One region of the Tardiphaga sp. OK246 genome, then DNA from elsewhere that is predicted to be linked to it. Evidence: predicted binding sites of a transcription regulator. Region 1 holds the regulator's gene; the other holds the start of a gene.
The links. The regulator LexA, encoded in region 1, represses DNA repair genes until DNA is damaged. The targets are predictions, from matches to a motif close to TGTTCNNNNTGTGTTCNG.
Positions count from the first base shown of each region.

Region 1 (5,107 bases):
GAAGGGCCGCTCCGGCGAAGTGTTGTGGGACGATACGATCCGCCTCGGCATCGAACTGCGCAAGAAGATGCGCGCCGTCCGCCGCGAATTCGAGGAGAAGGAAACCCGCACTGAGCGCCGCTGGTTCTTCGAACCCTTCGTGCCCGAGCGCGTCGCGATTCCCGACGCAGCCAGCGAAGGCGCTGTTCACAATGTGCCTTGGGAAAGCATCGGCACTGACCAGCTGGCCACCAATCCGGCTTATTGGCAGCTCGCGCCTGACGCCGCTTGGCATGGCTTCCCCGGCATGGAAGCCGGTTTCACCATGACCGATCCCAACAAGCTGACGGTACTGACACCCGGCTTCGACCGCACCACCGGCGGCTATGCGGAACACGGCATCCCCGCGCCCGTGGTCGCGCAGTTCCTGCGCGAAAATCGCATCGTGCCGGAGAAGAACGATCTCAACTCGCTGCTCTTCCTGCTGACGCCCGGCGTGGAAGCCAGCAAGGCCGGCACGCTGATATCGGGCCTTGTCGCCTTCAAGAAGTTTCATGACGACAACGCGCTGCTGGAAGACGTTATCCCGGAATTCTCCAGGCGCAGGCCGGCGCGTTATGCGGGCATACGCCTGCGGGATCTGTGCGGCGACATGCACCGGTTCTTCCGCGAGGCCAATGTGAGCGAACTTCAGACCAGGCAATTCTCCGCCGACCATCTGCCGGAGATTGCCATGTCACCCCATGATGCCGCGCGCTGTCTGGTGCGCAACGACGTCGATTACCTCCCGATCGATGAGATATTCGGGCGCGTCGCGACGACGCCGTTCGTGGTCTACCCGCCCGGCATCGCCACGATCGTTCCCGGAGAACGGCTCACCGAACGGTCAAAGCCGATGATCGACTATCTCCGGATGTTCGAGACCTGCTTCAACACGTTCCCGGGCTTCGACGTCGAAATCCAGGGCATCTACCGCAAGGTCGACGCCAATGGCCGGATCCGACTTTACACTTACGTGGTCTCCGAATAGGGAGCACGTAAGGAGCCTGATTTGCCAACGGAACTCGAACAGCCGGTCGTCATCCGACCATCACGCGACACCGACGTCGATGCCATGCTGGCGATCTATCGCCGGCACATCCGGCAAGGCGTCGAGGAAGGCGTCAGCGACGCCGACACGCCGCAGCCCGACGATCTCAGAGACCGGCGCAAGAACCTGCGCAGCAAACGGTTCCCGCACCTCGTCGCCACGCAAGGCGGCGAGGTCGTCGGCTACGCCTATGTGGTGCTGTTCCGCAAGCGACCGGCCTATCGCTACACGGTCAAGCATTCGATCTATATCCACCACGGGCATGTCGGCCGAGGCATCGGCCGGCTGTTGATGCGCGAGTTGATCGATGTCTGCGCGGCGGCCGGCTTTCGGCAGATCATCGGCTATATCGATGCCGACAACACGGCCTCGCTCGGCTTGCATGAGAGCTTTGGCTTTGCGCGCGTCGGCTTGCTGCCCGGCGTCGCTTATCGCTCCGGCCGCTGGGCCGACACGATCATGGTTCAGCGCTCGCTGGCCACCGGCTCCACGACTCCCCCGCCGCCCGTTGGGCGCATGACGTCCGCGTAGCCCAAGCGACCGCGGAAGCATTTTCCATGTCCCTCGAGGGTCGACGACTGGTAGGAACAGCCTCCTCAAACCTCCCTCAACGCGCATTCTGTTGACGGCAAATTAAGCATTGCAGAACACATATGGAACATATAGTGTTCGTTCATGATTTGTTTCGAGATTCTGTGGCTTTGAGTAGTTTGAGAGTGCCCGAACTCGCGCAACCGATCTTCGAACGATCGTCTCAGGATTGAGGCTCACCGTTCGAAGGCCCTTTGAAACGCACGCGGCGGCCGACACCGTCAACTGAGGATGGCTTCAGATGCTCACGCGCAAACAATACGAACTCCTGCGATTCATCGATCAACGGCTGAAGGAAGCCGGCGTCCCGCCCTCCTTCGACGAGATGAAGGATGCGCTCGACCTGCGCTCGAAGTCCGGCATCCATCGTCTGATCACGGCGCTGGAAGAACGCGGCTTCATACGCCGTCTGCCCAACCGCGCCCGTGCCATCGAAGTCATCAAGCTGCCAGAGCTCGGCGCGCCGGTCACCGGCGGCACCGGGCGCCGCGGCTTCACGCCCAGCGTCATCGAAGGCACGCTTGGCAAGGTGCGTTCGGCCGCCAGCATCGCCAGCAACAGCGGCGATGATGACAATGGCCGCACGGTTGCTATCCCGGTCATGGGCCGGATCGCGGCAGGTACGCCGATCGAGGCGCTGCAGACCCGCAGCCACACCATCAGCATGCCCGCCGACATGCTCGGCTCCGGCGAACATTACGCGCTCGAAGTGCGCGGCGATTCCATGCAGGACGCCGGCATTCTCGATGGCGACACGGTGCTGATCCAGCGCAACGAAAGCGCCGACACCGGCGACATCGTGGTGGCCCTGATTGACGACGAGGAAGCCACGTTGAAGCGCTTCCGCCGCCGCGGCGCGTCGATCGCGCTAGAGCCAGCGAACGACGCTTACGAAGTTCGCATCCTGCCGCCTAACCGGGTGCGCATTCAGGGCAAGCTGATTGGTCTGTATCGGCGTTACTGAGGCTATCGCCTCGGCGGACTACTGATCTTCGGGTTGAAGATCGGTTTCCGCCGGCGTCGCATCCACCGGCCGATTTTGTGGCGTACGACTGTTCGGGATCAGATCGTGCTGGGGCTCATCAGGAATGGCGCGCGACCACGGACGGTCCAGACCCCGCGGTCGCACGGCATCGATGGTAAAGCCGTTCGCGGTTCGCTGCAGGCTCACCGCACCATTTCGTTGCAAGCGATCTTGATCGATCACCAGCGCCCTGCAATCCCTCGGCGGTTGTTTCGTCGTGACGATGAGCGCCGCTTTCTCGCAATCATCTGTGAAGGCATCCGGCTGTAAAACCAGCGCCACCAAAGCGCCATCGGCCAGCGCCGTGATGCACCCGTCGCGGTCGCAGGACACGCCGTGGCCGACTGAGGCATCGGTCGGCAGGCGTGCATCGGCATCGCCGGCAAGCCACTCTTTCAGCAAAAATGTATCCTTGGCGCTGCGCATCACGTGGAGATGCCCATCCCTGCCCCGTACCGCGACGCTGCGACCATCACCCGAGATCAGCACATCCGGCTGCTTCACCAGCAATGCCCATACAATCGAGAGCACCAGCACGCCAGCCCCCGCGAAGCGCAACGGCGTGCGCAGCAATCCGAGCACGATGATGCCGATACTGGCTGATATCAGCGGTCCGGTGCCGAAGGCCGGCATCCGGCCGATGGCGCCGGGCAAGGCCGCCACCCATTGCGTGACCACGATCATCCACTGGATGCCGACATCCATCAGCCGCCAGAACACACCGTCAAAGCCGAACGGCATGGCCACCAAACCAAGAATACCCGCCGGCATCACCAGCGCTGAGACCACTGGCATCGCCAGGAGATTGGCGACGACGCCATAAGGCGTGACGCGATGGAAATGAAATGCGGCATAGGGCGTGGTGGCAAGGCCCGCGACCAGCGAGGCCAGCACGAGCATCGCGATCTCGCGTCCGCCCCATAGCGCCACGCGCGCTGTCGCGGAATGATCGGGCGAGGCAAACAGCGCGGGCATGCCGATCTGCACCAATGCAACGAGCCCCAGCGTCGCGGCGAAAGACATCTGGAAACTCGGGTGAACCAGCGCATCGGGCGCGACGATCAGCACGACCATCGCCGCCACCGCCAGCGTGCGGAACGTCACCGCCCGGCGATCGACCATGACTGCAATCAGCACGACGGCCGTCATGAAAAACGATCTCTGCGTCGCGACTTCAGCACCTGACAACAGCAGATAGAACAGTGCTGCGAATAACGCCGCAGCCGCTGCGACTTTCCTGATCGGGAACGTCACTGTCAGGACAGGGATCAGTGCCAGCAGTGCGCGTATCGCAAAGAACACCACGCCGGCGACCACGGCCATGTGATAGCCAGAAATCGACAACACATGACCGAGGCCGGAGATGAACATCGCATCATTGACGTCAGCCGAAATCGCATCGCGGCGGCCCGTGAGCAGCGCCGTGGCAATGGCGCGGCTATCGCCCGAGAGCACGGTGCGGATCCGCGCGTCGATGGCGTCGCGTAGCCCCTGCATGGTCGCCGAATAGCGTAGTGCCACACTCGGCTGTATCGGCGGATCGACTGCCTTGATGCCGCCCATCACGAAGCCAGATGCGCCGATCCCTTGAAAATACAGATCGCGGCCGAAGTCGTAGCTGCCCGGCCGGAGCGGCGACAGCGGCGGCTGCAGCCTTGCCTTCAATTCGACGAAGCTGCCGACGGCAGGTGCCGTGCCCTTCTTCACCGACAGCCGCACACGAGTGAGCTTCGGTGCGGCGCGCGGGCTGTCCATCGTGGCAACGCGCAGCACGAAGCGATCCGTGCGCTCCCGTTCCTCATGCGTTTCGACGAAGCCGGTCAGCGCGACGGAATAGAGCGGCTTCGCCAGAACCTCATGAGCCACACGCGCGGTTTTCAAGGCAGCCATCGCAAAGCCGGCCGCGATGGCCGCAATAAGCAAGATCAAGGAAAACCATCGTTGTCGCCGCAGCAAAAACGCAGCCATGCAAAGAAGGCCAGCCGTCGCAGCGGCAACCCAGGCCACCGGCTCATGCTCAGCGGCAAAATACAGCGCGATGCCGGTGCCGAAAGCGATCGGCACCCAGGGCAGCAAGCGACCGGGACCAGCTTCGGCCCGCACCCACGTCCAGAGCGTCCCGAAGCCCGACGTCGACGACGTCGCTGACGGGGCAGCGACGCCTGCCGTGGCCGGCGGCCATGTGGTCGCCGTGCCGGATCGGCCCCGCCGCTGTTGCTGATCCCCGCCCTGCGCCATCGAACGCCCGCACGCCACGCTTGTCCTTCCGAATGCTATCGGAAGGGCAAGCGGCGACTAGCGGAACGGATGCAGAATACGAAAATTAATCCCTGGGGTTGCTCAGGCGAGCTTGGCGTAGCTATCGCGCAGACCGACGGTACGGTTGAAGACCAGCTTGCCCGGCGCTGAATCCTTGTCGCGAC
Region 1 is NZ_FZOX01000002.1:1,047,891-1,052,997, forward strand. It holds gene CHC01_RS12355 (Orn/Lys/Arg family decarboxylase) at 1-1,009, shown strand, start outside; gene CHC01_RS12360 (GNAT family N-acetyltransferase) at 1,031-1,600, shown strand; gene lexA (transcriptional repressor LexA) at 1,902-2,624, shown strand; gene CHC01_RS12370 (ComEC/Rec2 family competence protein) at 2,643-4,922, opposite strand; gene CHC01_RS12375 (glutamine--tRNA ligase/YqeY domain fusion protein) at 5,025-5,107, opposite strand, start outside.

Region 2 (5,107 bases), on a different contig from region 1:
CACGGCAATCGGCGGCTTCGTCGCGCAATGCGGCAAGACTTTCCTTCCCGCTATGTTCGGCCGTTTTGGTCGTATGCGACTTGACCATCGTCTCCTCCCGACGTTGCGGTTTCTTGGGCGCGCTGGCTTCTGCCGCGATCATGTCACCTGTGATGCGTTCAGCTTCCGCGATCAGCGGTTTGATCAGCGCGGCTTCGGGCAGGTTGCGCCAGTATTTCTTCGGCATCTCGTTCTGCATCGCCTTGGTCTTCAACCGCGCCGGGTTGAAGATGTTGGCGTAATAGGTCAGCCATACCTCTTCGAGCCGATCCTTGGTCGGCGCATCGGCTTTGCTGACGCCGGGCGTGATGGAAATCGCGTGGCCGTCCCAATGCGCGCAGAGATCCGGCGTCAGGATCGACCACGCCATGTCGGCGAAGCGCCGCGCGAAGAACGGCGCGGCGAGTTCGACGATGTGATGTTCGGGCTCGAACCAGGCGACGAAATGCGACTTCGGCTCGCGGCCGATTTCGCGAAACCGCACGAAAGCATGCATCTTGTGTTCGTCGCGCCGGACAGCCTTGGCCATCGCCTGCAATTTAGCGATGTCGGAATCGATCGCGACGTGGATCAGATCGGGATTGTCGCGCAGCCGCCACAGGAGGCGATAGAGCAGGGCGAAGCGTTCGGGATCGCGATGCAGGATCGCAGTTTCGGCGAGTTCGACGAATTTGGCCGGAACGTTGAACGTGCCTTTTGCAGCGTCGGATAGCGACGTTGCCGGCGAGGCGGAGAACAATTCAGGCTCGGCGCCTGCAACCGTCCATGTCACGTCAGTGGGAGCAATGTCGTTGATCGCCAGTTTGCGTGCCGCCTTGCGCCAGCCTTCGAAATCGGTGTCGCTGTCCAGCACGATACTGTGCATCAGGTCTCCTGAAATGAAAGTCTAAAACCCAAATCCCAATTGCGTCGCCTTCGGCTTGAAGCGCTCCGCCAGCCTCGCGCCGTCCAGCAAATTAACGGCCGGGCGATGATCCGGAAGAACGATGAAAGGCAGTGCCTTGTTCCGCGGGATATGCAGCCGGGCGAGATCGCCAACGCGGATCGACGAGATGCGGCGCGTTTCGATGATCCGCTGCACGGCCTTGGCTCCAAAGCCGGGCACGCGCAAAAGGTCTTCGCGGCTGGCGCGGTTGACGTCGAGCGGGAAGCGCTCGCGGTGTCGCAGCGCCCAGGCGAGCTTCGGATCCATCTCCAGCGACAGCATGCCGTCATTGTCATCAACGATCTCGTCGGCCTCGAAGCCATAGAAGCGCATCAGCCAGTCGGCCTGATACAGCCGATGCTCGCGGATCAGCGGCGGCGCGCGCAGCGGCAGCGAACGGCTTGCATCGGGGATCGGGCTGAAGGCGGAGTAATAGACGCGCTTCAGATTGTAGGACCCGTACAGATTGGCCGAGGTCCGGATAATGGTTGAATCATTGGCGTTGTCGGCGCCGACGATCATCTGCGTGCTCTGGCCGGCCGGCGCAAAACGCGGCCCGACTTTGCCGCGCGGCGTCGGCTTGCGTCCCTCGCGGGCTTCATCGAGCTTCAACCGCAATCGACCCATGGTGCGACGAATGGCGCGGACGTCTTTCTCCGGCGCCAGCTTGGCCAGGCTGTCTTCCTCGGGCACCTCGATATTGATCGAGAGCCGGTCGGCATATTTTCCGGCCTCGGTGATCAGCGCGTCGTCGGCTTCCGGAATGGTCTTGAGATGGATATAGCCGCGGAAATGATGCTCCTCGCGCAGTTTCCGCGCGACGGCGACAACCTGTTCCATCGTGTAATCGGCGCTGCGGATGATGCCCGAGGAAAGAAACAGTCCCTCGATGTAATTGCGCCGGTAGAAATCCAGCGTCAGTTGCACCACTTCGTCGACGGTGAAGCGGGCGCGCGTCACGTTGCTGGAGGCCCGGTTGACGCAATAAAGGCAATCGTAATTGCAGGCATTGGTGAGCAGGATCTTCAGCAGCGAGATGCAGCGGCCGTCCGGCGCATAGGAATGACAGATCCCCATGCCTGCATCGGTCGAGCCGATGCCTTTGCCGTCGCGGGAGTCCCGTTTCTCGGTACCGCTGGACGCACAGGACGCGTCGTATTTCGCGGCATCCGCCAGGATCTCCAGCTTGCGCTTCACGTCCATGTTCAAAAATCCCTTTGATTTCAAATGCTAAAAAAGTGGCTGATGATCCCGATTGACTCGGCTTGCCATCTTAGCTTTATATTAGAACATATCGTGAACAAATGGGCCGGCAATGGGTTCACTAAAAACCCGTGATGGCAAAACAATTTCGAGGAGCGGCGCATGACCGGCGCACGCATGACCACGCTCGCGCAATTGCGCGGCAGCATCGAACGCATCGAGACCCACAGCGATACCTATGCGCCGGATCGCGTGTCGCTCGGTCATGCCGAGGCGGACGCGGCACTGCAAGGCGGCCTCACGCGTGGCACCATGCATGAGGTGTTCGCCGAAGGCCGGCACAGCGCGGCGGCCACGGGCTTTGTCGCCGGCCTCGCGCATCGTGTCTCGGCAAAGCGGCCGCTGCTGTGGATCCGGCAGGATTTCTCCGAACGCGAATGCGGCGCGCTGGCCATGAGCGGCTGGCGCGAACTCGGTCTCGATCCGCGCCTGCTGGTCACCGTGCGCGCGCCCGATGTCGAGACGGCATTGCGGACCACGGCTGATGCGCTGGCCTGCGACGTGCTGGGCAGCGTCGTGCTGGAAACCTGGGGCGACAGCAAGCAGTTCGACCTCGTCGCCAGCCGCAAGCTCACGCTGGCGGCGCGCGGCTCGGGCGTCACGTGCCTGTTGCTGCGGACTGCAGGCGTTCCGGCCTCGAGTACGGCGGAAACTCGCTGGATCATCCGCTCCGCGCATTCGCCGCCATTCAAGACCTGGCAATCATGGGGCGCGCCCATGCTCGATGTGCAACTGGTTCGAAATCGTCACGGCCCGAACGGGCAATGGATCATGGAATGGAAGTGTGATGAGTGCGTTTTCCGTGACACATCGGCGCATCCTCAGCCTGTGGCTGCCGCGCCTGCCAACCGACCGCATCAAACGTCAGCTCGCGCGCAACGGCGTGCCAGCTAATCTGCAAGCAAGTATCGTCGTCGCCAAGCAAAGCAATGCGCTGCAGATTTCCGCGCTGGACGATGCCGCGGCGAAGCTCGGCCTTGAACCAGGTCTGCCGCTCGCCAATGCCCGTGCGGTCTGTCCGGACATTCAGGTGTTCGATGCTGATCCTGTCGCCGATACGCAGGTACTGACCGACATCGCCGATTGGTGCGACCGCTTCACGCCACTGGTGGCGCTGGATCTGCCGCATAGCCTGTTTCTCGACATCACCGGCTGTGCCCATCTGTTCGGTGGCGAGGCCGCACTGATGGAGCAGCTCTGCGCGGCGCTGTCGCGGCAGGGTTTTATTGTCAGTGCAGCGATTGCGGGGACATCGACATGCGCGCGCACGCTCAGTCGATATGCACATGGCCGGATCATCGCCGCGGGCGAGGAGGCCAAGGCAGTGACGCCGCTACCGCTGTTCACGCTCGGCGCCGATGAGGCGATCATCCGTGGATTGCGCCGCGCCGGCTTGAAGACCATCGGCGATGTCGCCTCGCGCTCGCGCCCCGAAATCACCGCACGTTTCGGCGCGGAATTCACGACGCTGCTGGAACAGGTGCTGGGGCACAGCGATGCGCCGATCTCGCCGCGCAAGCCGCTGCCGGATTATATCGTCGAGCAACGTTTCGCCGAACCGATTGCCACCGATGGCGTGATTACGCTGACACTGGCCAAGCTGGCACGCACGCTGATCGATGCGATGGACAGGCAGGGCAAGGGCGCGCGGCGGCTGGAAGCGGCGTTCTTTCGCACCGACGGCGCGGTGCGGGTGATCACCGCGGAAACCGGCCTGCCGGTGACCAAGGGCGAGGTGATCGACCGGTTGTTTCGCGAGCGACTGGACGCGATTGCAGATCCACTCGATCCCGGCTTCGGTTTCGATATGATCCGCCTGTCAGCCAGCCGCACCGAGATTGTCGTGCAGCAGCAGCGCGACCTCGATGCCAATGTTCACGCCAATGACGAACTGGCCGACCTGATCGACCGTATTGCTGCGCGGATCGGGTCGCGGCGTGTGCTGGTTTATCTGCCCGTCGAGAGCCACATTCCCGAACGCGCGATGCTGGGGGTGCCGGCACAGCATCATCTGGCTGCCGCCATGCAGGCAGCATGGCCGCCGCGTGAAGACGAACCGCCTTTGCGGCCGTTACGGTTGTTCGAGCAGCCTGAGGTGATCGACGTCCCGCTTGCGGAGTTTCCAGACAAGCCGCCTAAGAAATTCACCTGGCGACGCGTCTCTCACAACGTCGTTCATGTGGAAGGTCCGGAGCGTGTGTCGATGGAGTGGTGGCGTTCGCAGGAGGCGAAGCCGACGCGCGATTACTTTCGTGTCGAGGATGAGGCAGGTCAACGCTTCTGGCTCTTCCGCGACGGGCTGTATGGCGAGATCAGGGATGCGGACAATCAAGTCGTTTCGCCGCAATGGTTCGTGCATGGGCTGTTCGCATGAGCACGGGCGGCGCCGGCGCGCCTGATTATGCCGAGATTGGCGTCACCAGCAATTTCTCGTTCCTGCGCGGTGCGTCGCATCCGCAGAACTATGTGCATCAGGCCAGTATCGAGCGGCTTTATGCCATCGGCATTGCCGATCACAACACCATGGCCGGTGTGGTGCGTGCCTTTGCCGAGCTGGACCACAAGGATCTTGTCTACAAACCGAAGCTTCTGATCGGCACACGGCTGGTCTTCAATGACGGCACGCCTGACATCCTTGCCTATCCGTGCGACCGCGCTGCCTATGGCCGACTGTGCCGGTTGCTCAGCATGGGCAAGTTGCGCGGCAACAAGGGTGAATGCCTGCTGCAGCTCGGCGATCTCGCGGAGTTTAGCGAAGGGGTGTTGCTTGTTCTAATGCCAGCCTATCGGATCGACAGTGATCTTGTCCTGCGCACGCTCGATGCACTATCGGGCCTGCCGGCGGAAGGCATCTGGCTTGGCGCCAGTCCGTTTCATCGC
Region 2 is NZ_FZOX01000006.1:50,578-55,684, forward strand. It holds gene CHC01_RS24320 (UdgX family uracil-DNA binding protein) at 1-904, opposite strand, end outside; gene CHC01_RS24325 (putative DNA modification/repair radical SAM protein) at 926-2,167, opposite strand; gene CHC01_RS24330 (ImuA family protein) at 2,330-3,121, shown strand; gene CHC01_RS24335 (Y-family DNA polymerase) at 3,015-4,601, shown strand; gene CHC01_RS24340 (error-prone DNA polymerase) at 4,598-5,107, shown strand, end outside.
Region 2: the regulator LexA is predicted to act here: its motif matches at 2,250-2,267, upstream of CHC01_RS24330 (ImuA family protein).